One region of the Streptomyces sp. NPDC059994 genome, then DNA from elsewhere that is predicted to be linked to it. Evidence: riboswitches for the same ligand, from Rfam matches in the RefSeq annotation. Region 1 holds a riboswitch; each other region holds the start of a gene.
What was found. Region 1 has a riboswitch for thiamine pyrophosphate ahead of thiO (glycine oxidase ThiO). Riboswitches for the same ligand answer to the same signal wherever they lie in the genome.
Positions count from the first base shown of each region.

Region 2: it holds a riboswitch for thiamine pyrophosphate, as region 1 does, so the genes downstream of both, thiC (phosphomethylpyrimidine synthase ThiC) here and thiO (glycine oxidase ThiO) in region 1, are expected to answer to the same signal.
Region 3: it holds a riboswitch for thiamine pyrophosphate, as region 1 does, so the genes downstream of both, ACFWA7_RS38850 (thiamine ABC transporter substrate binding subunit) here and thiO (glycine oxidase ThiO) in region 1, are expected to answer to the same signal.

Region 1 is NZ_JBHWUR010000039.1:36,121-47,624, forward strand. It holds gene ACFWA7_RS20695 (Rv2175c family DNA-binding protein) at 73-438, opposite strand; gene ACFWA7_RS20700 (NAD(P)/FAD-dependent oxidoreductase) at 482-1,645, opposite strand; TPP riboswitch at 1,766-1,879, shown strand; gene thiO (glycine oxidase ThiO) at 1,877-3,073, shown strand; gene thiS (sulfur carrier protein ThiS) at 3,070-3,285, shown strand; gene ACFWA7_RS20715 (thiazole synthase) at 3,289-4,083, shown strand; gene pknB (Stk1 family PASTA domain-containing Ser/Thr kinase) at 4,311-6,287, shown strand; gene ACFWA7_RS20725 (deoxyribonuclease IV) at 6,296-7,147, shown strand; gene ACFWA7_RS20730 (DUF4396 domain-containing protein) at 7,230-7,835, shown strand; gene ACFWA7_RS20735 (sulfite oxidase-like oxidoreductase) at 7,858-8,490, opposite strand; gene bfr (bacterioferritin) at 8,645-9,124, shown strand; gene ACFWA7_RS20745 (bacterioferritin-associated ferredoxin) at 9,249-9,527, opposite strand; gene ACFWA7_RS20750 (class II 3-deoxy-7-phosphoheptulonate synthase) at 9,644-10,975, opposite strand; gene ACFWA7_RS20755 (N-acetylmuramoyl-L-alanine amidase) at 11,134-11,504, shown strand, end outside.
Region 2 is NZ_JBHWUR010000008.1:65,025-76,528, reverse strand. It holds gene cydB (cytochrome d ubiquinol oxidase subunit II) at 1-479, opposite strand, end outside; gene ACFWA7_RS07245 (cytochrome ubiquinol oxidase subunit I) at 498-2,006, opposite strand; gene hisC (histidinol-phosphate transaminase) at 2,393-3,472, opposite strand; gene ACFWA7_RS07235 (LacI family DNA-binding transcriptional regulator) at 3,877-5,052, shown strand; gene ACFWA7_RS07230 (metallophosphoesterase) at 5,214-6,380, shown strand; gene ACFWA7_RS07225 (hypothetical protein) at 6,553-7,398, shown strand; gene thiC (phosphomethylpyrimidine synthase ThiC) at 7,545-9,323, opposite strand; TPP riboswitch at 9,316-9,450, opposite strand; gene ACFWA7_RS07215 (YibE/F family protein) at 9,521-10,855, shown strand; gene ACFWA7_RS07210 (SsgA family sporulation/cell division regulator) at 10,863-11,300, opposite strand; gene ACFWA7_RS07205 (IclR family transcriptional regulator) at 11,397-11,504, opposite strand, start outside.
Region 3 is NZ_JBHWUR010000179.1:890-9,375, reverse strand. It holds partial or broken gene ACFWA7_RS38865 (SUKH-3 domain-containing protein) at 1-85, opposite strand, end outside; gene ACFWA7_RS38860 (ABC transporter ATP-binding protein) at 449-1,471, opposite strand; gene ACFWA7_RS38855 (ABC transporter permease) at 1,471-3,081, opposite strand; gene ACFWA7_RS38850 (thiamine ABC transporter substrate binding subunit) at 3,135-4,232, opposite strand; TPP riboswitch at 4,309-4,418, opposite strand; gene rlmN (23S rRNA (adenine(2503)-C(2))-methyltransferase RlmN) at 4,436-5,548, opposite strand; gene ACFWA7_RS38840 (phosphatidate cytidylyltransferase) at 5,714-6,835, opposite strand; gene frr (ribosome recycling factor) at 6,835-7,392, opposite strand; gene pyrH (UMP kinase) at 7,513-8,292, opposite strand; gene tsf (translation elongation factor Ts) at 8,452-8,486, opposite strand, start outside.

The DNA.
Region 1 (11,504 bases):
CTCCCGCCCGGGGTGGGGGGGGGGGGGGGGGCGCCCCGCCCCCCCGCCCCCCGCCCCACCTGTGCGATCAGGTCAGACGGCGAGCGCCTGGGCGCGACGCTTCACCTCCGTGCCGCGATTCTCGCTCAGGGCCTGCGCGGGGGTGCCGGGCAGGCTCGGGTCGGAGGTGAAGAGCCACTCGATCATCTCTTCGTCGGAGTAGCCGTCGTCCCGCAGGAGCGTGAGGGTGCCGGCGAGGCCCTTCACGACCTTGTCGCCGTCGATGAAGGCGGCGGGCACCTGCAGCGTCCGCCTCTCACCGCGGCGTACGGCGATGAGCTGGCCCTCCTTGACCAGCTGCCGCACACGCGTCACCTCGACATCGAGCATCTCCGCGATGTCGGGAAGGTGGAGCCAGGCGGGAACGAGTGCATCGGTTCTTGCGTCAATCTCGGTCACGGGACAAGCGTGCCATCCCGGACTGACACTGGGTAGCCGGAGGTCAGCCGACTGCGGCCTTGAGAGGGACGGACGGGTCGGCCGCGCGGACCGGATCCAGCGTCGCACCTGCCTCGATGAGCTTGCGGCCCTGCGCCAGATCGCGCGGTCGGCCGACGGCCAGGAGGGCGACGAGCCTCCCCTCGCGCAGCCAGCAGACCGACCACGCGGCGCCTTCCGGGCCGCCCCGCCACAGCAGCCGGTCGGCGCCGCCGTGGTGGCCGACGTACTGCACGAACCTGCCGAACTGCTCGGACCAGAAGTACGGCACCGGGTCGTACGGCCGGACCGTCTCGCCGACGATGTCCGCCGCCACCGTGCGCGGCCCCTGCAGCGCGTTGTCCCAGTGGTGGATGAGCAGCCGCTCTCCGTACCTTCCCGAAGGGAAGGAGGCGCAGTCGCCGACCGCGTAGACGTCGGGCAGCGAGGTGCGCAGCCGGTCGTCGGCCGTGACCGCGCCCTCCGCGCCCCGCTCGATGCCGGTGCCCGCCAGCCAGTCGGTGGTGGGCCGGGCGCCGATGCCGACGACCACCGCGTCGGCCGGGAGCCGGCGGCCGTCCGCCAGGACGACGGCTCCCGGCTCGACGGCCGCCACGCGCGCGTGGGTGAGCAGTTCGGCGCCGCTCTCCGCGTACCAGCCGGCCATCGGCTCGGTGACCTCGGCGGGCAGCGCGCCCGCCAGCGGACGGTCGGCGGCCTCCACGACGGTGACCGCGCAGCCCGCCTCGCGCGCGGCCGTGGCGAACTCGGCCCCGATCCAGCCCGCCCCGACGACCACGACGCGGCGCTGGGCGCTCAGGACCGCGCGCAGCCGCCCGGCGTCGTCGAGGGTGCGCAGCAGATGAACGTCGGGAAGATCCTCGATGCCGGGCAGCGTGATCGGCTCCGCGCCGGAGGCGATCACCAGCGCGTCGTACGGGACGGTCCCGGACGCGGTGTCGATCTCGTGATCACGCGCGCGTACGTCCGTGACCGTCTCGCCCAGGCGCAGGTCGACTCCGAGGCCCTCGAAGTCCACCTCGAAGGCTGAACCCTCGGCCTTGCCGAGCAGCACCGCCTTGGAGAGCGGGGGTCGGTCGTACGGCTGGTGGGGCTCGGCGCCGATGAGGGTGATCCGGCCGGGAAAGCCCTGTTCGCGCAGGGCCACGGCGGTCTGGACCCCGGCCATGCCCGCGCCGACGACCACCACGTGGCGCTGTTCCGAATGCGTCTGCTTTTCGCTCACCCGATCACCATAAGCATCTGACAGTTCGTCAGGAAACCGGTCAGGCGTTAGCCTGACGCACGTACAAGCACTCGCGGGAGCCCGGACGCACCGGGCTGAGAGGGAGGCTGCAGCGGCCTCCGACCGTACGAACCTGATCCGGGTCATGCCGGCGAAGGGAGGGGCTGGACGCCCATGCATTCATCCCGAGACGGGGCAATTCCCCACGGGTCGGACGTACTGGTGGTGGGGGGCGGCATCATCGGCCTCGTCACCGCCTGGCGGGCCGCGCAGCGCGGGATGCGCACCGCGCTCGCCGACCCCGCGCCCGGCGGCGGCGCCGCCCAGGTCGCGGCGGGCATGCTCGCCGCCGTCACCGAGCTCCACTACGGCGAGGAGACCCTGCTCGGCCTCAACCTGGCCTCCGCCCGGCGCTACCCGGACTTCGTGGCCGAGCTGGAGCAGGCGAGCGGCCTCGGCACCGGCTACCGCGCCTGCGGCACCCTCGCGGTGGCCCTGGACGCCGACGACCGCGCCCATCTGCGCGATCTGCACGCGCTCCAGCAGCGCTCGGGGCTCGACTCCCAGTGGCTCACCGGGCGCGAGTGCCGCCGCCTCGAACCGATGCTGGCGCCCGGGGTGCGCGGCGGACTGCGGGTCGACGGCGACCACCAGATCGACCCGCGCCGCCTCACCAGGGCCCTGCTCACGGCGTGCGAGCGGGCCGGGGTGGTCTTCCACCACAGCTGGGCCGAGAGGCTCTCGGTGGTACGCGAGCGGGCCGCGGGGGCCGTCCTGGCCGACGGCACCGAGCTCGCCGCCGACCAGGTCGTCCTCGCGGGCGGCAGCCTCAGCGGCCGGCTCGCCGGGGTCCCGGAGGAGCTGCGGCCGCCGGTGCGCCCGGTCAAGGGCCAGGTACTGCGGCTGACCGTGCCGCCCGCGTTCGCGCCGTTCCTGTCCCGCACGGTCCGCGCGGTGGTCCGCGGCAGCCACGTCTACCTGGTGCCGCGCGCCGACGGCGAGCTCGTCGTCGGCGCCACCAGCGAGGAGCTGGGCTGGGACACCACGGTCACCGCGGGCGGCGTCTACGAGCTGCTGCGCGACGCGCACGAGCTGGTTCCCGGCATCACCGAACTGCCGCTGACCGAGACCCGCGCCGGGCTGCGCCCCGGCTCCCCCGACAACGCGCCGCTGCTCGGCCCGACCGCCCTGCCCGGCCTGCACCTGGCCACCGGCCACTACCGCAACGGGGTGCTGCTCACCCCCGTCACCGGCGACGCGCTGGCGCACGCGCTGGCCACCGGCGAACTGCCCGACGAGGCGCGCCCCTTCACCCCCCGCCGCTTCACCTCCGCCCCGGTGGAGTCCGTACCGCAGGAGCTGACCGCATGACCGTCTCCCTGACGACCGTCTCCGTCAACGGCGAGGCACGCGACCTCGCCGCCGGCACCACCCTCGACGCCCTCGTCGCCGCCCTGACGCCCGCGCCCGCCGGGGTCGCCGCCGCCGTCAACGAGACGGTGGTGCCGCGCGGCCAGTGGGCCGCGACCACGCTCGGCGACGGCGACCGCGTCGAGGTCCTGACCGCCGTCCAGGGAGGCTGAGCCATGGCCGACGACCTGTTCACCCTCGGCGGTACGACCTTCACCTCGCGGCTGATCATGGGCACTGGCGGGGCGCCGAGCCTAGACGTCCTGGAGCGCTCGCTCGCCGCCTCCGGCACCGAGCTGACGACCGTCGCGATGCGCCGCCTCGACCCGACGGTGCAGGGCTCGGTCCTGTCCGTCCTGGAGAAGCTGAACATCAGCGTGCTGCCGAACACGGCGGGCTGCTTCACCGCCGGGGAGGCCGTGCTGACCGCCCGCCTCGCGCGCGAGGCGCTCGGCACGGACTGGGTCAAGCTGGAGGTGGTCGCCGACGAGCGCACCCTGCTGCCCGATCCGGTCGAGCTCCTGGACGCGGCGGAAGTGCTGGTCGACGATGGTTTCACGGTGCTGCCGTACACCAACGACGACCCGGTGCTCGCCCGGAAGCTGGAGGACGTGGGGTGCGCGGCGATCATGCCGCTCGGCTCCCCCATCGGCTCCGGGCTCGGCATCCGCAACCCGCACAACTTCGAGCTGATCGTGGACCGCGCCACCGTCCCGGTCATCCTCGACGCGGGCGCGGGCACCGCCTCCGACGCGGCGCTCGCGATGGAGCTGGGGTGCTCGGCGGTGATGCTCGCCTCGGCCGTCACGCGCGCGCAGGAGCCGGCCTTGATGGCGGAGGCGATGCGGTACGCGGTGGAGGCGGGCCGCCTGGCGTACCGGGCGGGCCGCATCCCCCGCCGCCACTTCGCACAGGCGTCCTCCCCCGTGGAGGGCCGCGCCGCGCTGGACCCGGAACGCCCGGCGTTCTAGACGCAGGTGGGTCGGCTGCGGACCGCATGTGGTTGCTGGCGCAGTTCCCCGCGCCCCCAGGGGGTCAGGGGCGCGGGGAACTGCGTGACAAGCCCCCACCGGCCCGCGGCCGAAAGACCCCCAGAGCCGGGCCCACGCCACTGCGTCCGTCACAGCTCCGCTTCAGTCCCGCCCCGGGATCACCCGGGGCGGGAAGGGTGTCCGTGACCGCTCGTAGACTCTGCTGCGTGGATACGACCCTTCAGGACCCCCTCGTCGGGCAGGTGCTCGACGGCCGCTACCGCGTCGAGGCGCGCATCGCCGTCGGCGGTATGGCCACGGTCTACCGGGCCGTCGACACCCGGCTCGACCGGGTGCTCGCCCTCAAGGTGATGCATCCGGCGCTCGCCGCCGACGCCTCGTTCGTGGAGCGGTTCATCCGCGAGGCCAAGTCCGTCGCCCGGCTCGCCCACCCCAATGTGGTCGGCATGTTCGACCAGGGCACCGACGGCGGATACGTCTACCTGGCGATGGAGTACGTGGCGGGCTGCACCCTGCGCGACGTGCTGCGCGAGCGCGGCGCCCTGCAGCCCCGGGCCGCCCTGGACATCCTGGAGCCGGTGCTCGCCGCCCTCGGCGCCGCGCACCGCGCCGGTTTCGTCCACCGGGACATGAAGCCGGAGAACGTGCTGATAGGGGACGACGGCCGGGTCAAGGTCGCCGACTTCGGCCTGGTCCGGGCGGTGGACGCGGTCACCAGCACCACCGGCAGCGTCCTCGGCACCGTCTCCTACCTCGCCCCCGAGCAGATCGAGCAGGGCACCGCCGACACCCGCGCGGACGTCTACGCGTGCGGTGTCGTGCTCTACGAGATGCTGACCGGCGCCAAGCCGCACTCCGGGGAGAACGCGGCCCAGATCCTCTACGCCCACCTCCACGAGGGTGTGCCCGCGCCGTCCGCCGCCGTGCCCGGCCTCGCCGTCGAGCTGGACGACCTGGTGGCCTCGGCCACCGCCCGCGAACCGGACGCGCGGCCGTACGACGCGGTGGGCCTGCTCGCGCAGACCCGCGAGGCCCGCGCGGCGCTCGGCGACGAGCAGCTGGACGCGGTGCCCCCGCAGGCCGCGCCCGCGGCGGGGGCCTCCGGCTCCGAGGACCGTACGAGCGTCATACCGCGCGCGGTGGCGACCCCGGCCCGGGGCAGCGCGCCAACGGCGGGTGCCGCCCCGCTCCCGGCCGAGCGGGACGCGGTCAACCGCACCAGCCGGCTGACCGTGCCGCCGTCCGGGCCCGCCCCGGCACGCGCGCGTGGCGGGCGGCCCCGCTTCGTCCTGAACGGGCGGCGCGGCCTGATCGCGGTCGTCGCCGCCGTCCTGCTGGCCCTGGGGATCGGCGCCGGGGTCTGGTACATCAACTCCGGCCAGTTCACGCACGTCCCCGCCGTCATCGGGCAGAGCGAGAGCGCCGCCAAGAAGCGGCTCACGGACGCGGGCCTCGCGGTGAAGAAGGTCGACCGCCGCTACAGCGACACCGTCAAGCGCGGCACGGTGATCGAGACGGACCCGGAGACGGGCGCGCGCGTGCGCGGCAACGCCTCGGTGACCGTCGTGGTCTCGCGCGGCCCGGAGATGGTCAAGGTCCCGGACGTCAGCGGCAAGCCGCTGGACGACGCCAAGAAGGCGCTGGCCGACGCCGGGCTGACGCCGGGCGCGGTCACCGAGGAGTTCAACGAGGACACCGACCAGGGCTCGGTCGTCAGCACCGCCCCGGCCGCGGGCGCCCCGCGCCGCGCGGACACCGCGGTCGCCCTCGTCGTCAGCAAGGGCGCCCCGGTCGAGACCCCCGGGGTCGTCGGGGACTCGGTGGAGGACGCCACCTCGGCACTGAAGGACGCGGGCCTTGAGGTGCGGATCGCGCCCGAGCAGGTCAACTCGCCGCAGGAGGCGGGCAGCATCGCCGCCCAGTCCGCGGCCGAGGGCTCCCGCCTCGCCAAGGGCGACACGGTCACGCTCACCGTCTCCAAGGGCCCGCGGATGATCACCGTGCCCAAGGTGACCGGCGAGAAGGCCGACGACGCCAGGAAGGAGCTGGAGAAGGCGGGCTTCAAGGTCGACGTCGACCGCGGCTTCCCGTTCCTCAGCGACGAGATCGCCGGCCAGTCCGTCAAGGCCGGCGACCAGGCGCCGGAAGGCTCCACCATCACCATCAAGACCAAGGGACTCTGATCCACCCCATGCGCAACCCCATCGGCGGCCACATCCCCGTGGCCGGCGGCCTCGCCACGACCGGCCTCTCCTACGCGCGCGAGCTCGGCGCCGAGACCGTCCAGGTCTTCGTCGCCAACCCGCGCGGCTGGGCGACCCCCACCGGCAACCCGGCCCAGGACGAGAGGTTCCGCGCCGAGTGCGCGGCCGAGGGCATCTCCGCGTACGTGCACGCCCCGTATCTGATCAACTTCGGCTCGCACACCGAGGCGACCGCCGAGAAGTCGGTGGAGTCGCTGCGGCACTCGCTGCGCCGGGGCCGGGACATCGGCGCGCTCGGCGTGGTCGTGCACACCGGCTCCGCGACCGGCGGCAGGCCGCGCGCGGAAGCACTGGCGCAGGTACGGGAGCGGTTGCTGCCACTGCTGGACGAGCTGACGCACGACGACGACCCGTTCCTGCTCCTGGAGTCGACGGCCGGGCAGGGGTTCTCGCTGTGTTCGCGGACCTGGGACTTCGGCCCGTACTTCGAGGCGCTGGACGCCCACCCCAAGCTCGGCGTCTGCCTGGACACCTGCCACATACACGCGGCCGGGCACGACCTGGCCGGGCCCGGCGGGGCGGCGCAGACCCTGGACCTGCTGGTGGAGACCGTCGGCGCAGGGCGGCTGAAGCTGATCCACGCCAACGACTCCAAGGAGGGAGTGGGCTCGCACCTGGACCGGCACATGAACATCGGCGCCGGCCACATAGGCGCGGAGCCGTTCCGCGAGCTGCTCGCGCACCCGGCGACCGACGGCGTACCGCTGATCATCGAGACGCCCGGCGGGAAGGAGGGGCAGGCGGCGGACATCGCGCTGCTGAAGTCCCTGCGGCCCTGATCCTCCCTTGAGGGAATACCCCCTGGGGGTATACCGTTCCTGTCATCGACAGGAACGGTCATCCGGCGTTGGGGGCACAGCCATGCAGCACGAGGCGCACACGCACACCGAGCACGAGCACCACGAGCACCACGAGGGTCACGAGGGTCACGAGGGTCACGAGGGTCACGAGGGTCACGAGGGTCACGAGGGTCACCAGCAGCACCGGGGACACGGCGACGCGCACGCCCCCCACGGTCAAGGCGGCGGCAAGGTCAGCTGGTCCATGGCCGCCCAGGCCACCCTGCACTGCCTCACCGGGTGCGCCATCGGCGAGATCCTCGGGATGGTCGTGGGCACCGCGTTCGGCTGGGGCAACATGCCGACGATGGTGCTGGCCATCGTCCTGGCCTTCTTCTTCGGCTACTCGCTCACCCTGCGCGGCATCCTGCGGGCCGGGGTCGGCTTCCGTACCGCCTTCAAGGTCGCGCTCGCCGCGGACACCCTCTCCATCGCCGTCATGGAGCTGATCGACAACGGGGTGATCGCGCTCTGGCCGGCCGCCATGGACGCGACGCTCGCGCAGGCGCTGTTCTGGGGCTCGCTCGCGGTCTCGCTCGCGCTCGCCTTCGTGGTCACCACACCGGTCAACAAGTGGATGATCGGCCGCGGCAAGGGCCACGCGGTGGTGCACCAGTACCACCACTGACGCCCCGGAAAGGCGCCAGGACTCAGAGCTCGGGGCCTTCCCCGGGCTCTTCCTGGTACGAGTAGCGCTGCTCTCGCCAGGGGTCACCGATGTTGTGGTAGCCCCGCTCCTCCCAGAAGCCCCGGCGGTCCGCCGTCATGTACTCGATGCCGCGGACCCACTTCGGGCCCTTCCAGGCGTACAGATGCGGGACGACGAGCCGTACCGGGAAGCCGTGTTCGGCGGTGAGGAGATCACCGCCCTTGTGGGTGGCGAAGACCGTGCGGTCGGAGAGGAAGTCGTCCAGGCGCAGGTTGGAGCTGAAGCCGTATTCGGCCCAGACCATCACATGCGTGACCTCCGGGGCGGGCGGCGCGAGCTCGGCGACCGTACGCGCGAGGACTCCGCCCCATTCGGCCCCCAGCATCGAGAACTTCGTGACACAGTGAAGATCCGCGACGACGGTGGCGAAGGGCAGGGCCGTGAACTCCTCGTGGTTCCAGCAGCGCTTGTCGCCGTCGGCGGTCGCCCCGAACACGCGGAACTCCCACCGCTCGGGCTTGAACCTGGGGACCGGGCCGTAGTGGGTGACCGGCCAGCCGCGCTGGAGCCGCTGCCCCGGGGGAAGCTCCGACTGCACTGCTTCCCGTTGCTCCGGGCGTTCCGGCTGACCCATGACTCCATGGTGACAGACGGCGAGGGGTGGTCATGACCAGCGGCGCCCCGATTCGGACAACTCCTACTAAGCGTGTACTTACTGGACGCTCCCCGCGCGCGATGCGAGGATGCGCGCGAATCTGCCCCTCACCCGTGTGGAAGGAGCCTCTGCGATGCAGGGCGACCCCGAGGTCATCGAGTTCCTGAACGAGCAGCTGACCGCCGAGCTGACCGCGATCAACCAGTACTTCCTGCACGCGAAGATGCAGGAGAACTTCGGCTGGACGAAGCTCGCCAAGTACACGCGTCACGAGTCGTTCGACGAGATGAAGCACGCGGAGGTGCTGACCGACCGGATCCTGTTCCTGGACGGGCTGCCGAACTACCAGCGGCTCTTCCACGTCCGGGTGGGGCAGACGGTCACCGAGATGTTCCAGGCCGACCGGCAGGTGGAGGTCGAGGCGATCGACCGCCTCAAGCGCGGCATCGAGATCATGCGGGCCAAGGGCGACATCACCTCGGCGAACATCTTCGAGTCGATCCTTGCCGACGAGGAGCACCACATCGACTACCTCGACACCCAGCTGGAACTGGTCGAGAAGCTCGGCGAGGCGCTGTACATCGCGCAGCTCATCGAGCAGCCGGAGAGCTAGGGCCCCTGTCGGCCCAAGGGGACTTGTGGAAGCCCGGTGCGGGACCGCGCCCCTTCAGGGGCGCGGGAAACTGCGACCAGCCACGAGCGGCCCTCAGCCGATGACTCCACACCCAGCGGAGCGCCTACGCGGCTTCCGCCAGCTTCTGCTCGGTGGCGAGCACCGCGCCGACCCCGCCCTTTTCGAGCAGTTCCCGACGGGGGCAGGCACCGCGCCCGAGCAGGCCCTGGATGGCGCGCACACAGGAGCCGCAGTCCGTGCCCGCCTTGGTGGCGGAGGCGATCTGACGCGGGGTACAGGCGCCGGCGGCCGCGTGCTGCTCGACCTGCTTGTCGGTGATGCCGAAGCAAGAGCAGACGTACACGCGGTCCACCTCCCTGACAGGAACGGTCTGGCCAGCCATCCCCGATTCGGTGAGGCTTACCTAACCGTACCCAAAGTCGGGGTGGACGAAAAGCCCCGGATACGCCCGTGGGGCGCGGATCACAGATCCACGCCCCACGTTTCGTAGGAAGCTACTCACTGGTCCCGGTACATCTCGGCGACCAGGAAGGCCAGGTCCAGGGACTGGCTGCGGTTGAGGCGCGGGTCGCAGGCCGTCTCGTAGCGCTGGTGCAGATCGTCGACGAAGATCTCGTCGCCGCCGCCCACGCACTCGGTGACGTCGTCACCGGTGAGCTCGACGTGGATGCCGCCCGGGTGGGTGCCCAGGCCCTTGTGGACCTCGAAGAAGCCCTTGACCTCGTCGAGCACGTCGTCGAAGCGGCGGGTCTTGTGGCCGGAGGCCGCCTCGAAGGTGTTGCCGTGCATCGGGTCGGTGACCCAGGCGACGACCGCGCCGGACGCGGTGACCTTCTCGACCAGCTCGGGCAGCTTGTCGCGGACCTTGTCGGCGCCCATACGGACGATGAACGTCAGCCGGCCGGGCTCGCGGTCCGGGTCGAGCCGGTCCACGTAGGTGAGCGCGTCGTCGACCGTGGTCGTGGGGCCGAGCTTGATCCCGATCGGGTTGCTGATCCGGGAGGCGAACTCGATGTGCGCGTGGTCGAGCTGCCGGGTGCGCTCGCCGACCCAGACCATGTGGCCGGAGGTGTCGTAGAGCTTGCCGGTGCGCGAGTCGACCCGGGTCAGCGCCGACTCGTAGTCGAGCAGCAGCGCCTCGTGCGAGGCGTAGAACTCGACGGCCTTGAACTCGGCCGGGTCGGTGCCGCACGCCTTCATGAAGTTCAGCGCGTTGTCGATCTCGCGGGCCAGCTGCTCGTAGCGCTGACCGGACGGGGACGTCTTGACGAAGTCCTGGTTCCAGGCGTGCACCTGGCGCAGATCGGCGTAGCCGCCGGTGGTGAAGGCGCGGACCAGGTTGAGCGTCGAGGCGGACGCGTTGTACATCCGCTTCAGTCGCTCGGGGTCCGGGATGCGGGCGGCCTCGGTGAACTCGAAGCCGTTGACCGAGTCACCGCGGTAGGTCGGCAGGGTCACGCCGTCGCGGGTCTCGGTGCCCTTGGAGCGCGGCTTCGAGTACTGCCCGGCGATCCGGCCGACCTTGACGACGGGCACGGACGCCGCGTACGTCAGCACGGCGCTCATCTGGAGCAGGGTCTTGAGCTTGGCCCGGATGTGATCTGCCGACACGGCGTCGAACGCCTCGGCGCAGTCGCCGCCCTGGAGCAGGAACGCCTCGCCCTTGGCGACGGCCGCCATCCGGGCGCGCAGCTGGTCGCACTCGCCCGCGAAGACGAGCGGCGGATACGACGCGAGGTCCGCGATCACATCGCGCAGAGCCTCGGCATCGGGGTACTCGGGCTGCTGCGCCGCGGGAAGGTCACGCCAGGTGTTTACGTTCACGGTCACCCCACAACCTTACGGGGTCCACTTAGCCGTCCACCCGCGTGCCCACCTTGTGAGACACGTGGACGACCTCCCGATGACCGAACCCGATCGGTCGCCTGCTAGCCTCTGCGCGTTTCAGAAGTGATTCAGAAATCAACAGAGCGATGCAGGGGTGGGCGTTGAAGCGGATACACCGCAGAGACCGCAAGAAGAAGCTGATCGCTTACGGGGTGGGCACGGCGGTCGTCGCCGGTGCGGCGATCACCAGCCTGGCGGTGGCCGCACCCGGCCCCGCCACGGCGAACACCAAGCCGGCCGGTCCGGGCACCGCGCTCCAGGCCCGGTTCGCCGAGGCCGCGCGCGAGTTCCACGTCCCGCAGAGCGTGCTGATGGCGGTCTCGTACCGGCAGACGCTGTGGGAGAGCCACGACGGGCAGCCGTCCACGACCGGCGCGTACAACGTCATGGGCCTGACCCGGGTGACGGCGGACGACGTCGAGCAGCCGACGGACGCGGAGCGACTGTCGCACCTCAACATGAGCGGCGACCC
Region 2 (11,504 bases), on a different contig from region 1:
TACGCATTGAACAGGTCCCAGAAGGTGCCCACGTACTCCTTGTGCGCGTCGATCTTCACTCCGCGCACGATGTTGCCGAAGGCCACGCCCCACAGGAACGCCGGGATCAGCGAGGTCCAGAAGATGGCCTCCTCCCAGTTGCGCTGCCACTTCTCCTCGGGCCGCTTAGCCCGGTACTCGAAGGCCACACCGCGCACGATCAGACAGACCAGGATGATCAGCAGCGGCAGATAGAAGCCGGAGAAGAGCGTGGCGTACCACTCGGGGAAGGCGGCGAAGGTCGCACCGCCCGCGGTCAGCAGCCACACCTCGTTGCCGTCCCAGACGGGTCCGATCGTGTTGATCAGGACCCGCTTCTCCGTACGGTCGCGGGCCAGCAGTTTCGTGAGGATCCCGACTCCGAAGTCGAAGCCCTCCAGGAAGAAGTAGCCGGTCCACAGGACGGCGATGAGTACGAACCAGACGTCGTGGAGTTCCATGCCTCTGTCTCCTCAGCCTCAGTACGAGAAGGCCATCGGCCGGTCGGGGTCGCGGTCGTCCCCGCCGATCTTGGTGGGCGGGTTGAGGTCGGACTCGGTGAGCTCGGGCGGTCCGGCCTTGACGTACTTCGCGAGCAGCCGCACCTCGATCACCGCGAGCACGGCGTAGAGCAGGGTGAAGACGATCATCGAGGTCAGGACCTCGCCCTGCGAGACACCGGGGGAGACCGCGTCACGGGTGCGCAGCACGCCGTAGACGACCCAGGGCTGGCGGCCCATCTCGGTGAAGATCCAGCCCCAGGAGTTGGCGATCAGCGGGAAGCCGAGCGTCCAGATGGCGATGAACCAGTACCAGCCGGTCAGCCGGGTGCCGAGCACCTTGTTCCGGAAGAGGACCAGGTGCGGCACCTCGTCGTCACCGGTCCTGAGGCCGGGTGCCAGCAGGAACTTCTTGCGGGTGAGCCAGAGGCCGACGGCTCCGATGGCGAAGGACGCCATGCCGAAACCGATCATCCAGCGGAAGCCCCAGAAGGTGACCGGGATGTTGGGCCGGTAGTCGCCGGGGCCGTACTTCTGCTGCTCCTGCTTGTTCACGTCGTTGATGCCGGGAACGTACGAGGAGAAGTTGTTGTCGGCGAGGAAGGAGAGCACACCCGGGACCGAGACCTCGACGCTGTTGTGGCCCTCGGCCACGTCTCCGTAGGCGAATATCGAGAAGGGCGCCGACTTCTCGCCGTCCCACAGCGCCTCGGCCGCCGCCATCTTCATGGGCTGCTGCTTGAACATGACCTTGCCGAGCTGGTCGCCGCTGACGGCCGTGAGCAGTCCGCCCACGACGAGCGTGACCAGGCCGAGCCGGAGCGAGGTGCGCATCACCGGGATGTGCTTCTTGCGGCGCAGATGGATGGCGGAGATGCCGACCATGAACGCGCCACCGGTGAGGAAGGCCGCGGTGAGCGTGTGGAAGACGACGACCAGCGTGGTGTCCTGCGTCAGCACGTGCCAGAAGTCGGTGAGCTCCGCGCGCCCGGTGGCCTCGTTGATCTTGTAGCCGACCGGATGCTGCATCCAGGAGTTGGCGGCCAGGATGAAGTACGCGGAGAGGATGGTGCCGATCGAGACCATCCAGATGCAGGCGAGGTGGATCTTTTTCGGCAGCTTGTCCCAGCCGAAGATCCACAAGCCGATGAAGGTCGACTCGAAGAAGAAGGCGATGAGCGCCTCGAAGGCGAGCGGGGCCCCGAAGATGTCACCCACGAACCGCGAGTAGTCGGACCAGTTCATGCCGAACTGGAACTCCTGGACGATGCCGGTGACGACGCCCATCGCGATGTTGATCAGGAAGAGCTTGCCCCAGAACTTCGTCGCCTTGAGGTACTTCTGGTTCTCGGTCCGCACCCACGCGGTCTGCAGCCCGGCCGTGAGCGCGGCGAGCGAGATCGTGAGCGGCACGAAGAGGAAGTGGTAGACGGTGGTGATGCCGAACTGCCATCGCGCCAGCGTTTCCGGCGCCAGAGCCAGATTCACAACGTCATCTCCTTACATCGCCGTGATCACAGCGGCGGTTTGCCCCTCTGATCCCACTGATTCCGGGATGAAGCGGGACACGCTTGTGAACGCGTTCACATTCACAAGCATTATGTCGCACATGCTTCCGTGAGCTTCAGGGGGGGTACCTCTGTGCGGGGTCCGTATGGGGTGAGCTCCCGGGCCCCCACGAGCGCACTGCTCGCGGGGGCACTCCCGATCGTCCTCAGCGCCCGCACCTGCGGCGAGGAGGTCTACATCGGGACCCCGGCCTCCCCTGCGCCGGAGTCGGACGCGCGCGAGGGGGTGGGCCCGAGGCCGACCTGATCCGCCGGACAGGCCCTGGGCCGCGCCGTCCCGGACCGGGCTCGGGGGCCGCAGAGGCCCTAGTTCGCCTTGCGGAAGCCTTCGGCCACCTTCAGGAAGAGGTCGTTGGCCTCGGTCTCACCGATCGTGACCCGCACGCCCTCGCCCGCGAACGGCCGGACCACCACGCCCGCCGCCTCACAGGCCTGCGCGAACTCGACCGTCCGCTCGCCGAGGCGCAGCCAGACGAAGTTCGCCTGCGTCTCGGGCACGGTCCAGCCCTGGCCGACAAGGCCCTCGTACACCCGGGCGCGCTCGCCCACCAACGAGCCGACACGCCCGAGCAGTTCGTCCTCGGCGCGCAGGGAGGCAACCGCCGCGTCCTGGGCGAGCTGGCTGACGCCGAAGGGGACGGCCGTCTTGCGCAGCGCCGCCGCCACCGGCTCGTGGGCGACGGCGAAGCCGATCCGGAGTCCGGCGAGCCCGTACGCCTTGGAGAAGGTGCGCAGCACCGCGACGTTCGGGCGGTCGCGGTAGATCTCCAGCCCGTCCGGCACGTCGGCGTCGCGGACGAACTCCTTGTACGCCTCGTCCAGGACCACCAGCACGTCCGACGGCACCCGGTCGAGGAATCGTTCCAGCTCTGCCCGGCGGACCACGGTGCCGGTCGGGTTGTTCGGGTTGCAGACGAAGATCAGCCGGGTCCGGTCGGTGATCGCCTCGGCCATGGCATCCAGGTCGTGCACATCGCCCGAGGTCAGCGGCACCCTTACGGACGTCGCTCCACTGATCTGGGTGATGATCGGGTACGCCTCGAAGGAGCGCCAGGCGTAGATGACCTCGTCACCGGGGCCGGAGGTGGCCTGGAGCAGCTGCTGGGCGACACCGACCGAGCCCGTGCCGGTGGCGAGGTGGGTGAGCGGCACGCCGAAGCGGTCGGCCAGCTCGTTCATCAGACCGGTGCACGCCATGTCCGGGTAGCGGTTGAAGCTCCCGGCAGCGGTGACGACGCGCTCCATCACCCCCGGCAGCGGCGGGTACGGGTTCTCGTTGGAGGACAGCTTGTACGCGACCGGGCCGCCGGCGGCCGCGGGCCTGCCGGGCTTGTAGGTGGGGATGCCGTCCAGCTCGGCGCGCAGCTTGGGGCTCGTCTCGCTCACCGCAGGTCCTCCTCGACCGTTCCGTCCGTACGAATACTGCACACCTTATGAGGATTCGGCGCCCCTGCGAAGAGCCAAAAGACATCCTCCGGGCGCGGCCGCCCCCCACCCGCCCCGCCCCGGGAGCGTGGGCGCGCGGGAGGGGGAGCGCACCCCGTAAAAGCCGTGCGCCGGTGGCTTGCGCCGTGGCGCGCATCCCTCGTGCAGGTGAGTTGAGACCTCTTCGAAACATCGGGCATTCGGCAGCCTCCCACCGATCGACAACCGCCACCGCAACGCGAATCCGCCCAACTCCCATGCAAATCAAGGCGCTTATCCACTTATGATCATGCAGAAACGTGCCTGTCAACGCGTGCATATGCACGCGGGGCAACTGTCTCGCCTCGCCCTACTATCGGCTCGCCATGACAGCAGCAGGGAAGCACCAGGTGAGCCGGTCAACCGGTCGCCGGCTGGGGAGGGCGGGCATTCGGGACGTTGCCGCCGCCGCCGGTGTCTCCATCACGACCGTCTCCGACGCGCTCAACGGCAAGGGCCGGCTCCCCGACGCCACCCGCCGCCACGTCCGCGAGGTCGCAGACCGGCTGGGCTATCGCCCATCCGCAGCGGCCCGCACGCTCCGTACCGGCAAGTCGGGCTTGATCGGCCTGACCGTGACGACATACGGGGATGAACCTTTCACCTTCACCGAGTTCGCCTATTTCGCCGAGATGGCGAGGGCCGCGACATCCGCCGCGCTCGCGCGCGGCTACGCCCTCGTCATCCTGCCCGCCACCTCACGCCGCAGCCCCGCGGACGTCTGGTCGAACGTCGCCCTCGACGGCACCGTCGTGATCGACCCCTCCGACCAGGATCCCGTCGTCACCGAACTGGTCCGCCAGGGACTTCCGGTGGTCTCCGACGGACGTCCGGCGGGTTCGCTGCCGGTGACCGCGTGGGTCGACAACGACCACGAGGCCGCCGTACTCGAACTGCTCGACCATCTCGCAGCCGCCGGCGCCCGCCGGATCGGCCTCCTCACCGGCACCACCACCGACACCTATACCCGGCTCTCCACCGAGGCGTATCTGAGCTGGTGCGAGCGGGTCGGGCAGGACCCGGTCTACGAGTCCTACCCCGCCCACGACCCGTGCGCGGGCGCCGTCGCGGCCGACCGGCTGCTCGCCCGCCCGGACCGGCCCGACGCCGTGTACGGACTGTTCGACCCCAACGGCACCGATCTACTGGCGGCCGCCCGCAGATACGGGCTGCGGGTGCCCGAGGACCTGCTGCTCGTCTGCTGCAGCGAGTCCACCGTGTACGCGAGCACCGAACCGCCCATCACCACCCTCTCGCTCAAGCCCCGGCGCATCGGCACCGCCGTGGTCCAACTGCTCATCGACGCCATCGAAGGCATCGACCACGGTCACCCGATCGAGCAGGTGATACCGACCGAACTCATCATCCGCACGTCGTCGCAGCGCCGTTCGCCGCGTACGACGGTCAGTCCCCCGCGCTCCCCCGTCGCGGAACCCAGGGGACTCGGCCAGGACCCGAACGTGCCGGACAGGAGCCCCGAGAGCGATGCGGACAAGGACTAGACCAACACATTGGGGGACATAACAACCGGTAAACCAAGGCCGCGCCCGGATTCACCACCCCTGGTGCGTCACACAGCACGAGCCTCATTCCTATGATGGGCGCACGACACCACGGATCCCCGCCCGACCAGGGGGGTCCCACGGTGTACGGCGGCGCGACGGTGGTGGAGGGGTCGATGACTCAGGGGGCCGGTCTGGGACCCGAGCGGACGGAGACGTTGCGTGACTTCCGGGTGCCTCCGTACGCGCAGGCTCCCGCGCATTCCGCGCAGGTCCCTCCGCCGCCCCCACCCGTCGAAATGCCTCCACCGGCGCAGCCGCGCCCTCCTGTGGCAGTGCACCCGGCGGAGGCGTACCCCGCGGACATCCACCCGGGGAACGCCTTCGCCGACGACGAGCCGCCCGAGGGCTACACCCCGACGGCACGCGACCTCCCGGTGATCAACCGGGGGGACACCGTGCAGGTCCGGGTGCAGACCGACCCCGCCCCGGCGCCCCTGCCGGACGGCCTCGGGCCGCTCTACGTCGTGGGCGACGTCCACGGCTACCTCGACGAACTCCTGGCCGCGCTGCGCGAGCAGGGGCTGATCGACGTCGACGCGAACTGGGCCGCGGGCAACGCCCGCCTCTGGTTCCTCGGCGACTTCACCGACCGCGGTCCCGACGGCATCGGCGTCATCGACCTGGTGATGCGGCTGTCGGCCGAGGCCGCGGCCGCCGGCGGCTACTGCAAGGCCCTCATGGGCAACCACGAGCTGCTCCTGATCGGCGCCAAGCGTTTCGGTGACACCCCGGTCAACTCCGGTGCGGGCACCGCCACCTTCCAGGCCGCCTGGCTGCTCAACGGCGGCCAGAAGGCCGACATGGACCGCCTCCAGGACGTCCATCTGCAGTGGATGTCCCGCCTCGACGCGATCGAGCAGGAGGACGGGCATCTGCTGATGCACTCCGACACCACCGCGTACCTGGAGTACGGCGACTCCATCGAAGCCGTGAACGACACCGTGCACGCGCTGCTCACCCGCAACGACGCCGACGAATGCTGGGACCTGTTCCGGAAGTTCACCAAGCGCTTCGCCTTCCGCGACGACGGCGGCCCCCAGGCCGCCCGCGAGCTGCTCTCGGCGTACGGCGGGCAGCGAGTGGTCCACGGACACAGCCCGATTCCCTACCTCCTGGGCGAAGTGGGCACCGAAGACGGCGAGGAAGACTCCCGTCCGGTCGTGGAGGGCCCGCATGTGTACGCGGACGGCCTCGCCATCGCCATGGACGGTGGGGTGACCATGGCCGGAAAACTGCTGGTCGTGCAGTTGCCTCTGCATGACTGACGCGTAATCGGGAAAGCACCGGCTCGGGCGGCAGCAAGGTGATTTCGGAAACACCCTGTCACCCCGTGCCGTAACCGCTCTACCATCGGCTTATCCGTAGCAGGCTCTCCTCCGTTTCCGCCCGATTGCCCGTTCGTCAGGCGGGCTTTCCGGCCCTACGGAGCATCGGGGGATGCACATGAACAGCGCTCCGCACCTGCTGACCGAGGACCGCCCGGAGTTCGAGCGGATCCTCGACGACGCACTGCGCACCGCGCCCGACCGGCCCGAGCTGGCCGGCGTAGGAGTACGGCTCAACACCGAGCAGTTGCGCACCATGGTGCTCAACGCCGGTGCCCTCGTCTCGGCGGCCGCGGCGGCCGAGTACGACCACTACGTCAGGGTGCGCGAGGAGTTGCGCACGCCCTCCACCCCCGCGCTCACATCGGAACGCGGCTCGGTGATGACGCCTCCGGTGGTCGACAGCCCGGAATCCACCTCGGGTGCGGGCGTCGGCGCGGTCGTCGCGGTGCTGGCACCCGTCCTCTCCGGGACCGCCGCCGCGATCTTCCTGTTGGTGGGCTACGTCCTGAAGATGCTCAACCCCGAGCCCGCCTTCGCCGACACTTTACTGACCGCCGGCTGGTTCTTCGGAGCGCTCACCGCGGCCGCGATACTCGCCGCCGCGATCAGCCTCCTGCTCACCGCGCTCCGCAACGGCGCCACCCAGGTCGTCGCCGAGCCGGAGGAGACCGAGGTGGGCGACGAGAGAACACAGGAGGTCTCCCGGGCCCGTGACGCATGGCGCCACGCCCTGGTGGAGCGGGGCATCTACCCGTTCCTGCGTGAGGCGCTGGCCGACCCGGGCGCCGGTCCGGGCGTACCGAGGCGCCGCTCGGCGGGCCGGATACCGAGCCTCGGCTACGACCGGCCCGACTTCGACAGTCCGGGCGACTCGTCCACCGGGACCCGCCCCAGCTTCACCAGCCCGGACTTCACCAGTCCCGACTTCGGGGGCCCCGAACACCAGCCGGAGTGACCGGCTTGGGGGCGCCCGTTTCACGTGAAACCGCTGGGACCCCACCGGGAAACCACCGGCACCTTCGTTTCACGTGAAACCACGGCCGCGCATGTTTCACGTGAAACAGGGATCGCTGTTTCACGTGAAACATCGGTACGCGTACGTCACTCCGCGATCGGCAGATAGACGCGGTTGCCCGCCTCGGCGAACTCCTTGGACTTCTCCGCCATTCCGGCCTCGATGTCTCCCGCCGCCAGATCCCCGCCGTGCTCGCGCCGGATGTCCTGCGAGATCTTCATCGAGCAGAACTTCGGCCCGCACATCGAGCAGAAGTGAGCGGTCTTCGCCGGCTCGGCGGGCAGCGTCTCGTCGTGGAACTCGCGCGCGGTGTCAGGGTCGAGGGCCAGATTGAACTGGTCCTCCCAGCGGAACTCGAAGCGGGCGTCCGAGAGCGCGTCGTCCCAGTCCTGCGCGCCCGGGTGTCCCTTGGCGAGGTCGGCCGCGTGCGCCGCGATCTTGTAGGTGATGACGCCCGTCTTGACGTCGTCGCGGTTCGGCAGGCCCAGGTGCTCCTTGGGCGTGACGTAGCAGAGCATCGCGGTGCCCCACCAGGCGATCATCGCGGCACCGATGCCGGAGGTGATGTGGTCGTACGCCGGGGCGACGTCGGTGGTCAGCGGGCCGAGCGTGTAGAACGGCGCCTCTTCGCAGATCTCCTGCTGGAGGTCGATGTTCTCCTTGATCTTGTGCATCGGGACGTGTCCCGGGCCCTCGATCATCGTCTGCACGTTGTGGCGCTTGGCGATCGTGTTGAGCTCACCGAGCGTGCGCAGCTCGGCGAACTGCGCCTCGTCGTTGGCGTCCGCGATGGAGCCCGGGCGCAGACCGTCGCCCAGGGAGTACGTCACGTCGTACGCCGCGAGGATCTCGCAGAGCTCCTCGAAGTTCTCGTACAGGAACGACTCCTTGTGGTGCGCGAGGCACCAGGCGGCCATGATCGAGCCGCCGCGCGAGACGATGCCGGTCTTGCGGCGGGCGGTGAGCGGCACATACCGCAGGAGCACCCCGGCGTGGACCGTCATGTAGTCGACGCCCTGCTCGGCCTGCTCGATGACCGTGTCCTTGTAGACGTCCCAGGTCAGCTCCTCGGCGCGGCCGTCGACCTTCTCCAGCGCCTGGTAGAGCGGCACGGTGCCGATCGGGACGGGGGAGTTACGCAGCACCCACTCGCGGGTGGTGTGGATGTTGCGGCCGGTCGAGAGGTCCATGACCGTGTCGGCGCCCCAGCGGGTGGCCCAGGTCATCTTGTCGACCTCCTCCTCGATGGAGGAGGTGACGGCGGAGTTGCCGATGTTGGCGTTGACCTTCACCAGGAACCGCTTGCCGATGATCATCGGCTCGATCTCGGGGTGGTTGACGTTGGCGGGCAGCACCGCGCGCCCGGCCGCGATCTCCTCGCGCACGACCTCGGGCGAGACGTTCTCGCGGATCGCGACGTACTCCATCTCCGGGGTGACCTCGCCCCGGCGGGCGTACGCGAGCTGGGTGACGGCCTGCCCGCCACGGCCCCGGCGCGGCTGGCGCGGGCGGCCCGGGAACACCGCGTCGAGGTTCTTCAGGCCGCCGCGCGGCGAGGTGTGCTTGATGCCGTCGTCCTCGGGGCGCGCGGGGCGGCCCGCGTACTCCTCGGTGTCGCCGCGCGCGATGATCCAGTTCTCCCGGAGCGGGGCGAGTCCCCGGCGGACGTCCGTCTCGATGTTCGGGTCGGTGTACGGCCCGGACGTGTCGTACAGCGTGACGTCCTTGCCATTGGTGAGGTGAACCTGGCGGACCGGCACCCGGAGGTCGGGGCGCGAGCCCTCGACGTATCCCTTGTGCCAGCCGATGGACTTCCCGGCCCCGCTCTGATTCGAGGCAGGCGTGCGTGCGTCCTGAACGGTCATGAGACCTACTCCCTACGCCGGCATTACCCGGTAACAGGTTCGGCGGTCGGCGCAGCCGCTTCCGTACGGTTCGTACGGCTTTCAGCGCCCTCTCAGCCCGGTGCTCCGAGCTCCCGCGTGTGCAAAGGTGTCACCACGCTAGCGCCATCGCCAGCGCGCTGAACAGAGGGGCCCCGCCGTCTTGCGATGATCGGGCGGTGACGTCAGCAGAGCAGCCCCCCGAAGACGCCCACGGACACCCACACGGCCAGACCTCTGGGCACACGCACAGCCACGGTCCCGCGGCGCCCGTCTCGAAGCATCTCCGCAAGGTGATCGCCGCCGTGCTGATCCCGTTCTCGGTCGCGGTGCTCGTCGGCCTGGCCGTGCTGTGGCCCGGGGGATCCCCGTCCCACCAGCGCACCGGAGTCGGCTTCGACCGCCAGACCCAGCAGGCGAAGGTCGTCGCCCTCCAGAAGGTCGACTGCAAGTCGGTCAACGCCGGTCAGACGCCGTCGAACGGCGACACCTCAACCGCCGAGGGCCAACAGGCCGGGCGCTCACAGCGGGGCCTGTGCGCCAAGGCGACGGTCGAGGTCACCAGCGGCAAGGAGAAGGGCCGCACCTTCACCGAGATCGTCCAGCCGGACGCCCCGCGCCAACTGCACAAGGGGCAGGGCGTGATCGTCGCGTACGCCCCCGACGCCCCGCACGACCTGCAGTATTCGGTGACGGATGTGAACAGGCGGCTCCCGATGGCGCTGCTCGCGGGGATCTTCGCGCTCGCGGTCGTGGTCGTCGGCCGGCTGCGCGGGGTGATGGCGCTCGTCGCGCTGGTCGTCTCGTTCGCCGTGCTGACCCTGTTCATCCTCCCGGCGATCCTCCAGGGCTCCAATCCGCTGCTGGTCGCGGTGGTGGGTTCGAGCGCGATCATGCTGATCGCGCTGTACATGTGCCACGGCCTGTCGGCGCGCACCTCGGTCGCCGTGCTCGGCACGCTGGTCTCGCTCGTCCTGATCGGGCTGCTCGGGTCGCTCTTCATCGGCTGGGCCTCGCTGACCGGCAACACCGACGACAACACCGGCCTGATCCACGCGCTGTACCCGAACATCGACATGTCCGGTCTGCTGCTGGCCGGCGTGATCATCGGATCGCTCGGGGTGCTCGACGATGTGACGGTCACCCAGACGTCGGCGGTCTGGGAGCTCCACGAGGCCAATCCGACGATGGGCCCGCGCGGGCTGTACCGGGCAGGCATCCGGATCGGCCGCGACCACATCGCGTCGGTGGTCAACACCCTGGTCCTGGCATACGCCGGCGCGGCGCTGCCGCTGTTGCTGCTGTTCTCCATCGCGCAGAGCAGCGTGGGGACGGTGGCCAACAGCGAGTTGGTCGCCGAGGAGATCGTCCGGATGCTGGTGGGATCGATCGGCCTGGTGGCCTCGGTCCCGTTGACCACCGTACTCGCGGCGCTGGTGGTCTCGGCCGACCGACCGGCCGTCGCGGCCGGCGGGCCCGTGCGGCGCGGACGGGGCCGGCGCCGCAAGAAGTAGGCGGCGCTCAGCCCGCGTTCTGCTCCTCGGCCAGGATCCGTCCCAGCGCCTCGTCCAGATGTCCGTCGAAGTCGCCGAGCGCGCGCTCCTGTCCCAGCGGTACGAGCTTGTCGGTGCGGTCGAGGAAGGCCACCAGCGGGCCGGCCCCGGCCCGGAAGAGCGCCCGTTCGCCGCCCACCTGGAGGCGGATGTGGACGCCGCGGAGCTCCTCGGGGCAGGAGGGCGCGATGTGCACGTCCCCTTCGCCAGTGGGGGTGTTGATGCCGTCGAGCAGCAGTTCCCGCCCGAATGTCCAGGTCACGGGTTCGTCGCCGGGAAGGTGGAAGGTCATGTGGACGGCGTACGGATCGTCGCCGCGGTACGTGAGCTCCACCGGGATCCTGAAGGAGAGCTCCTCGGAGACGAGGAAGCTCATCATGACCTCTGCCAGGACCTCACGCATCATGTACCCCGCTGTAGCTGAAATGGCCAGGAATGATCCCCCCTGGCCCTCTTGACGCAATCGTGCTGGAAGCGCTAACAGATCACAAGGAGTGAGTTTTCAGATACTGATAGAGAACGCGAGGGAACTGAGGAGACGACCGACTTCGCCGCGGAGCTGCTCGATCGCCGGAATCAGGCGTTCTTGCTGGTGGAGGGGGAGGGAGAT
Region 3 (8,486 bases), on a different contig from region 1:
TGTTCAGGGCCAGGTCCAGGTCCGGGCCCAGGTACCAGTCGCCCGTGTGGTCGATGCTGTAGACGCGTCCCCCGGTGTCGATGGCGGCGGGGCTTGCGGCCCCTGCCCCCCGCCTCAAACGCCGCAGGGCTGATTTTGCCCAGGCTCCGCTCCCTTGACCCCGCAGGGGCTGAATTTCCCGCCGCCGGGCCTCGCATCGTGGCCGCACCCCACCCCCCTAAGGGGCGCGGGGAACTGCGCGACCAGCCCCCACCGGCCCGCAGAAGAACGCGGGGCCTGGGGGGCGAAGCCCCCGTGGCGGAGTGCAGGGGCCCCAGGCCCCGCCCGGGGTCCAGGGGCTCAGACCGGGGTCCAGGGGCTCAGACCGGGGTCCAGGGGCTCAGACCCCGCCCGGGGCCCGGGGGCGCAGCCCCCCGGGAAACACACCTCAACCCCGGCGGGGAGGGGCTCACCCCTCCAGAACCACAACCTCCGCCCCCACAAACCCCACCCCCACCAACTCCCCCACCCCCACCACATCCCGCACCCCGCACTCCGCCTCCAGCAGCGGCCCAGAGCGCGGGCGCAGCCGCAGAGCGACGTGGTTGCCCCGGAACGTGCGCGCCAGGACCTCACACTCCAGACCCTCGTCGGCCGGAAGCAGCCGAACCCCCGCCGGGCGGACCAGAAGACGTACGGACCCCTGCGGCGAGCCCCCCGGCACCGGCACCTTCCCCCACTCCGTCGACGCCACCGCCCCCGACACCTTCGCCGCGACCACGTTCTCGAAGCCGAGGAAGCGCGCCACGAACTCCGAGGCCGGCCGCTGCCAGACGTCGAGCGGCGTACCGGTCTGGGCGATGCGGCCGTCCCGCCGCATCACCACGACCCGGTCGGCGAGCGCGAACGCCTCGCTCTGGTCGTGCGTGACGGCGAGCACGGTCGTGCCCAACCGGCCGAACAGGGAACGCAGTTCGACCACCAGCCGCTCCCGCAGCGTACGGTCCAGCTGGCCCAGCGGCTCATCCAGCATCAGCAGCCGCGGCGAGGGCGCGAGCGCGCGGGCGAGCGCGACGCGCTGCTGCTCGCCGCCGGAGAGCGCCCCGACCGCCCGCCGCCCCGCCCCCGGCAGCCCTACGAGCTCCAGCAACTCCTCGACCCTGGAGGCCTGTTGGGCGCGCGGTACGCCGCGCATACGCAGGCCGAAGGACACGTTCCCGGCGACGTCCCGCTGCGGGAACAGCTGGTGGTCCTGGAACATCAGGCCCACGCCCCGCCGGTGCACGGGGACGCTCGTCTGGTCCGCGCCCGCGAGCAGCACCCGCCCCGTATCGGCCGGCTGGAGCCCGGCCACCACCCGCAGCAGCGTGGACTTGCCGCTGCCGCTGGGCCCGAGCACGCACACCGTCTCGTGCTCGGCGACCTCCAGGTCGACCGCGTCGAGCGCGGCCCGCTCGCCGAACCGGACCGTCACCCCGTCGAGCTTCAGCATCAGAATTCTCCGGTCCGGTCCGTACGAACGCGTTCGAGGAGCAGCAGGGATGCCGCGCACACCACCATCAGGATCGTGCTGAGCGCCATCGCCTGCCCGTAGTTGAGGTCCCCGGCCCGGCCGAGCAGGCGCGCCACCGCGACCGGCAGGGTGGGGCGGTCGGGGCGGGCGATGAACACGGTCGCGCCGAACTCCCCGAGCGAGACCGCGAACGCGAACCCCGCCGCGATCAGCAGCGCCCGCCGCACCAGCGGCAGGTCCACCTCCCGCCAGACCCTGAGCGGCGAGGCGCCGAGCACGGCGGCCGCCTCGCGCAGCCGCCCGTCGACCGCGCGCAGTACGGGAAGCATGGTCCGTACGACGAACGGCACACCCACCAGCGCCTGGGCCAGCGGCACCAGGATCCAGGAGGTGCGCAGGTCCAGCGGCGGCCGGTCCAGGGTGATCAGGAAGCCGAAGCCGACCGTCACCGCCGACACTCCCAGCGGCAGCATCAGGAGCGCGTCGAAGCCCCTGACCAGGCGTCCTCCGCGCCGGGTGAGGGCCGCCGCCGCCAGTCCGCCGACGGCTACCGCGATGCCGGTCGCGGCCAGTGCGTACTGCACGGAGTTCCACACCGCCTCCAGTGGCGGCACCAGGAAGGTGCCGCCCGCCCCGGCGGACTGGAGGGAGCGGAAGTAGCCGAAGCCGTAGCCGTCGGGGGTGTCCAGGGAGCGGGCGACCAGCACGCCCAGCGGCAGCACGATCAGTACGGCCACCACGGCGAGTACCGCCGCGAGCAGCGTCCACTGTCCCGCGCCGCGCGGGCGCCGGGCCGTGTGCGCGGGGTCGACGAGTTTCAGGGCGCTCTCGCGCCGCCGTACCGTCCAGGCGTGCACGGCGAGGACCGCGCCGACCGCGGCGAACTGGACGAGGGTGAGGACCGCGGCGGTGGGCAGGTCGAGGAGCTGGGCGGTCTGGCGGTAGATCTCCACTTCGAGCGTGGAGAAGGTGGGGCCGCCGAGGATCTGGACGACGCCGAAGGAGGTGAAGGTGAAGAGGAAGACCATCAGGGCGGCGGCGGCCACGGCGGGCCCGAGCGCGGGCAGGGTGACCGTGCGCCACGCCGCGAACCGGGAGGCGCCGAGGACCCGGGCGGCTTCCTCCTGGCGCGCATCGAGCTGGGCCCACAGGCCGCCGACGGTCCGTACGACGACCGCGTAGTTGAAGAAGACATGCGCGAGCAGGATCGCCCACACCGTGGTGTCGAGCCGTACGCCCCACAGCTCGTCCAGCAGCCCGCCCCGGCCGAGCAGCGCGAGGAACGCGGTGCCGACGACGACCGTGGGCAGCACGAAGGGGACCGTGACCACGGCCCGCAGCAGCTGCCGTCCGGGGAAGTCGAAGCGCGCGAAGACGTACGCGCTGGGGAGCGCGATCAGCAGGGTGAGCGCGGTGGAGGCGAGCGCCTGCCAGGTGGTGAACCACAGGACGTGCCCGATGTCCGGGTCGGTGATCACCTCGCCGATCCGGCCGAGGTGCCAGACGCCGTCGACGCGCAGCCCGCGGCCGACGATCGCGGCCACGGGCCAGGCGAAGAATAGCGCGAAGAACGCGAGCGGCAGGGCCATCAGGCCGAGCCGCACCGCGTTCGCGCGCACCCTCTTCGCGCGGGGCGTGCGGCTTACTTCAGCACGAGCGAGGACCACGACTTGACCCACTGCTCACGGTTCTTGGAGATCTTCTCCGGAGCGACGTCGTGCGTTTCGGTGACCGTGGCGCCGAACCTGGTGAACAGCTCGGGCAGCTTGGCGTCCTTGACCACGGGGTTCACGAACATGTTGAGCGGCATGTCCTCCTGGAACTTCCTGGAGATCAGGAAGTCGAGGAGCGCCTTGCCGCCCGTCTCGTTCTTGGCGCCCTTGAGGAGCCCCGCGAACTCGGTCTGGCGGAAGCAGGTGCCGGTGGCGACGCCGGTGGGGGCCTCGGTGGGCTGCGGCTTGGCGTACAGGACCTCGACGGGCGGGCTGGAGGCGTAGGAGACGACCAGCGGGCGGTCGCCCTTGGCCTTCTTGCCGCCGGCGGAGCCGGAGAAGTCCTGGTTGTAGGCCTGCTCCCAGCCGTCGACGACCTTGACGCCGTTGTCCTTGAGCTTCTTCCAGTAGTCCTGCCAGCCTTCGTCGCCGTACTGGGCGGCGCTGCCGAGCAGGAAGCCCAGGCCCGGCGAGGAGGTCGCCGCGTTCTCGGTGACCAGCAGGTTCTTGTACTCGGGCTTGATCAGGTCGGCGAAGGAGCCCGGCGGACTGAGCTTCTTGTCCGCGAAGTACTTCTTGTCGTAGTTGACGCAGATGTCGCCGGTGTCGATCGGCGTGACCCGGTGCTCGCCCTTGTCGAGCTGGACGGCCGCGGGGACGGCGGCGAGGCCCTTCGCCTCGTACGGGGTGAAGATCCCGTTGTCGAGGGCGCGCGAGAGCAGGGTGTTGTCGACGCCGAAGAACACGTCGCCGCGCGGGGATCCCTTGGTGAGGATCTCCTGGTTGAGCGCCGCGCCCGCGTCGCCGCTCTTGAGGACCTTGACCGTGTAGCCGGTCTGCGCGGTGAACTCCTTGAGCACCGCGTCGGAGGCGGCGAACGAGTCGTGGCTGACCAGTGTGACGCTCTTGGACCCGGTGCCGCCGTCGGACTTGCCGGCGCTGTCGTCCTTGCCGCCGCACGCGGCGAGCGTACTGACCCCGAGGGCGGCGGCGAGCGCGCCGGCCGCCAACATCTTCGTACTGCGCATGGTTCTGGATCCTCCTGGTGGGACCAGGAAGAGACGCGGCCCTGCTCACCGGGCGGCGGCGAGCAGGGCGCAACAGCTTGAGTGATGACCGAACTTCCTACCCAGAATGACCTGGGCAAGGTTCAGAGGGTCTGCGACCTTACGGTGTCGCACTCTCAGCGCTGTGGCGCTCCCCTGTCGGAATATGTAATTTCGAGCCCAGACTACCTCTCGGACGCGGCGAGCTGTCCGCACGCTCCGTCGATCTCCTGGCCACGGGTGTCCCGGACGGTCACCGGCACCCCATGGGCCGCGATGGCCTCGACGAACGCCTTCTCGTCCTCGGGGCGCGAGGCGGTCCACTTCGAGCCCGGCGTCGGGTTCAGCGGAATCAGGTTGACGTGGACCCGCTTGCCCTTGAGGAGGCGGCCGAGCAGGTCACCGCGCCAGGCCTGGTCGTTGATGTCGCGGATCAGTGCGTACTCGATCGAGATGCGGCGGCCGGACTTCTCCGCGTACTCCCACGCCGCGTCCAGGACCTCGCGGACCTTCCAGCGCGTGTTGACCGGGACCAGGGTGTCGCGCAGTTCGTCGTCCGGCGCGTGCAGCGACACGGCGAGGCGGCACTTGAAGCCCTCGTCGGCGAAGCGGTGCATGGCCGGGACCAGGCCGACGGTGGAGACGGTGATGCCGCGCTGGGACAGGCCCAGGCCGTCGGGCTCGGGGTCGGTGAGGCGGCGGATGGAGCCGACGACCCGCTTGTAGTTGGCGAGCGGCTCGCCCATGCCCATGAAGACGATGTTCGACAGGCGTGCCGGGCCGCCGGGGACCTCGCCGTCGCGCAGCGCGCGCATACCGTCGACGATCTGGTGCACGATCTCGGCGGTCGACAGGTTGCGGTCCAGGCCCGCCTGGCCGGTCGCGCAGAACGGGCAGTTCATACCGCAGCCGGCCTGCGAGGAGATGCACATGGTCACCCGGTCGGGGTAGCGCATCAGCACCGACTCCACGAGCGTCCCGTCGTGCAGCCGCCACAGCGTCTTGCGGGTGGTGTCGTCGTCGCACGAGATGTGCCGCACCACCGACATCAGGTCCGGCAGCAGTTCCTCCTGGAGCCGGGTGCGCGCGGCCGCCGGGATGTCCGTCCACTGGGCCGGGTCGTGCGCGTACCGCGCGAAGTAGTGCTGCGAGAGCTGCTTGGCGCGGAACGGCTTCTCGCCGATCGCGGCGACAGCCTCTTTCCGCTCGGCGGGCGAGAGGTCGGCGAGGTGCCGCGGCGGCCGCTTCGCTCCGCGAGGTGCGACGAAGGTGAGTTCTCCCGGGACAGGGCGGGCCATGAGTGGAATCTCCTCAGTACGGCGAGGCCGGGCTACCTCCGCCGACGCGGAGCAAGCGGCGGGGCGATGCCCAAGCCGGGAGACCTCACAGGATCACCCCCGCGTGCGCGGGGCCGAAAGGGCGCACCGCGAGAACGGCGCGCCCTTCCAGAGTACCGGGGCCGGTCAGCTCCCGCCGACGAAGATCACCAGCAGCAGCCACACCACCGGCGCCGTCGGCAGCAGGGAGTCCAGGCGGTCCATGATGCCGCCGTGGCCGGGCAGCAGTGTGCCCATGTCCTTGATGCCGAGGTCCCGCTTGATCATCGACTCGCCGAGGTCGCCGAGCGTGGCGCTCGCCGCGACCGCGAGGCCGAGCAGCAGGCCCTGCCACCACTGGCCGTCGTCGATGAGGAACTGCATGCACACCGCGCCCGCCGCCATCGCGAACGTCACCGCGCCGAGCAGGCCCTCACGGGTCTTGCCGGGGCTGATGCGCGGCGCCAGCTTGTGCTTGCCGAAGCGCCAGCCGACCGCGTACGCGCCGGTGTCGCTGACCACGGTCAGCAGCAGGAAGACGAAGACCCGCCACGGCCCGTCGTCGGCGGTCAGCATCATCGCGACGAACGTGGCCAGGAACGGCACGTAGAACGCCGCGAAGACACCCGCGGTGACGTCCCTGAGGTAGCCCTCGGGCTTCTCCGTCATCCGCCACACCAGCACCGCGAGCGACGTGAGCGCCATCGCGACCCAGGCGCCTTCGGCGCCGCGCGCGTAGCCGGCGACGACCATCGCCGCGCCGCCCACCGCGAGCGGCACCAGCGGCACCTTGATGTCCTTGCGCTCGTCGAGCCGGGAGGTGAGCTCCCACAGGCCGACGACGACCGCCACCGCGATCACCCCGACGAAGACGGCCTTGACGACGAACAGCGACGCCAGGATCACCGCGCCGAGCCCGACGCCGACCCCTATCGCGGCCCGCAGGTCGCGCCCCGCCCGCTTCTTCTCCGGCTGCGCGGGCCGCTGCGGCTGCTGCGGAGTCGAAGGTGGTACCGAGCTGGGCATGGGCTCCTGCGGCGTCTCTTCGCGGAACAGGGGACCGCTCACCCGAGCGGCCCCCCGGTCACGTTGTTCGCGGTCTACGGCGTCTCTGCCCGCGTCTGGCACTACGGGCGATCGGTGCGTCCGGGACGGGGCGTCATACGCATCGTAGGCAGCGCCCGCCGAAGGCACCTCCTGGGAAGGCCCCTGGTCGGGTGGCCCCCAGTACTCGGGTCGCGGCGGAGCCCCCCAGGAAGAGTCGTTCATCAGACCTCGAGCAGCTCTGCTTCCTTGTGCTTGAGCAGCTCGTCCACCTGCGAGACGTACTTCGCGGTGGTGTCGTCGAGCTCCTTCTCCGCACGGCGGACCTCGTCCTCGCCGGACTCCTTGTCCTTGACGAGCTTGTCGAGGGCGTCCTTGGCCTTGCGGCGCACGGAGCGGATCGACACCTTGGAGTCCTCGGCCTTGGTCCGGGCGACCTTGATGTAGTCCCGGCGGCGCTCCTCCGTCAGCTCCGGGAACGTCACCCGGATGATGGAGCCGTCATTGCTCGGGTTGACGCCGAGGTCCGAGTCGCGGATCGCCTGCTCGATGTTGCGCAGCGCGCTCTTGTCGAACGGGGTCACCACGGCCATGCGCGGCTCGGGCACCGAGAACGAGGCCAGCTGGTTGATCGGCGTCAGCGCACCGTAGTAGTCGGCCACGATCTTGTTGAACATCGCCGGGTGCGCACGGCCGGTGCGAATCGCGGCGAAGTCCTCCTTGGCGACCAGGACGGCCTTCTCCATCTTCTCCTCGGCTTCGAGGAGGATTTCTTCGATCACCACTTGCTCCTGCATGTCTTGAGTGGGCCGGGAGTGCTCCGTGGGGTGCTCAACGGCCCTGCGTAACCCGCGTCTTCCCCTGCACGGTGTCCGACCGTCAGGGGATTGTCCATCCCCCGGTCAGGCCCGGGTGCCCTGGTCGCTCACGAGCGTGCCGATCTTCTCACCCTTGACCGCGCGCGCGATGTTGCCCGCGGTGATCAGTTCGAAGACCAGGATGGGGAGGTTGTTGTCGCGGCAGAGGGTGATGGCCGTCATGTCCGCCACCTTCAGGTCGCGGGTGATGACCTCGCCGTACTCCAGCGCGTCGAACTTCACGGCGTCCGGGTTGACGCGGGGGTCGGAGTCGTAGACCCCGTCCACCCCGTTCTTGCCCATCAGCATGGCCTCGGCGTCGATCTCCAGGGCGCGCTGGGCTGCCGTGGTGTCGGTGGAGAAGTACGGCATGCCCATGCCCGCGCCGAAGATGACGACGCGTCCCTTCTCCAGGTGGCGCACGGCGCGCAGCGGGATGTACGGCTCCGCGACCTGGCCCATCGTGATGGCGGTCTGGACCCGGGAGTCGATGCCCTCCTTCTCCAGGAAGTCCTGGAGAGCGAGGCAGTTCATCACCGTGCCGAGCATGCCCATGTAGTCGGAGCGGGCCCGGTCCATGCCGCGCTGCTGGAGCTCGGCTCCGCGGAAGAAGTTGCCGCCGCCGATGACGACGGCGATCTGCGCGCCGTCCCGTACGACATTGGCGATCTCGCGGGCGATGGCGTGCACGACGTCGGGGTCCACGCCGAGACCCCCTCCGCCGGCGAACGCCTCACCGGAGAGCTTCAGCATGAAGCGTCCGGTCACCTTGCCATCGTCGCGCTTGTGGTCAGCCTGGGTGGCGGCGTCCGCGCCCTGATTCATGGGGATCTCCTCGTACACATACGAAGAAGGCCATTGCCGGTGGGTGCTGTGTCCCTGAGCGGCAATGGCCTCCTCGTCAGATCTGCGGTCGTCCGTCGCGAGCGCGGCCGACGACTGCCTCAGACCCTAGCGGGGTCTTCCGTCGATCGCTGAACGGACTCAGATGCCGACCTTGATACGCGAGAAGCGCTTCA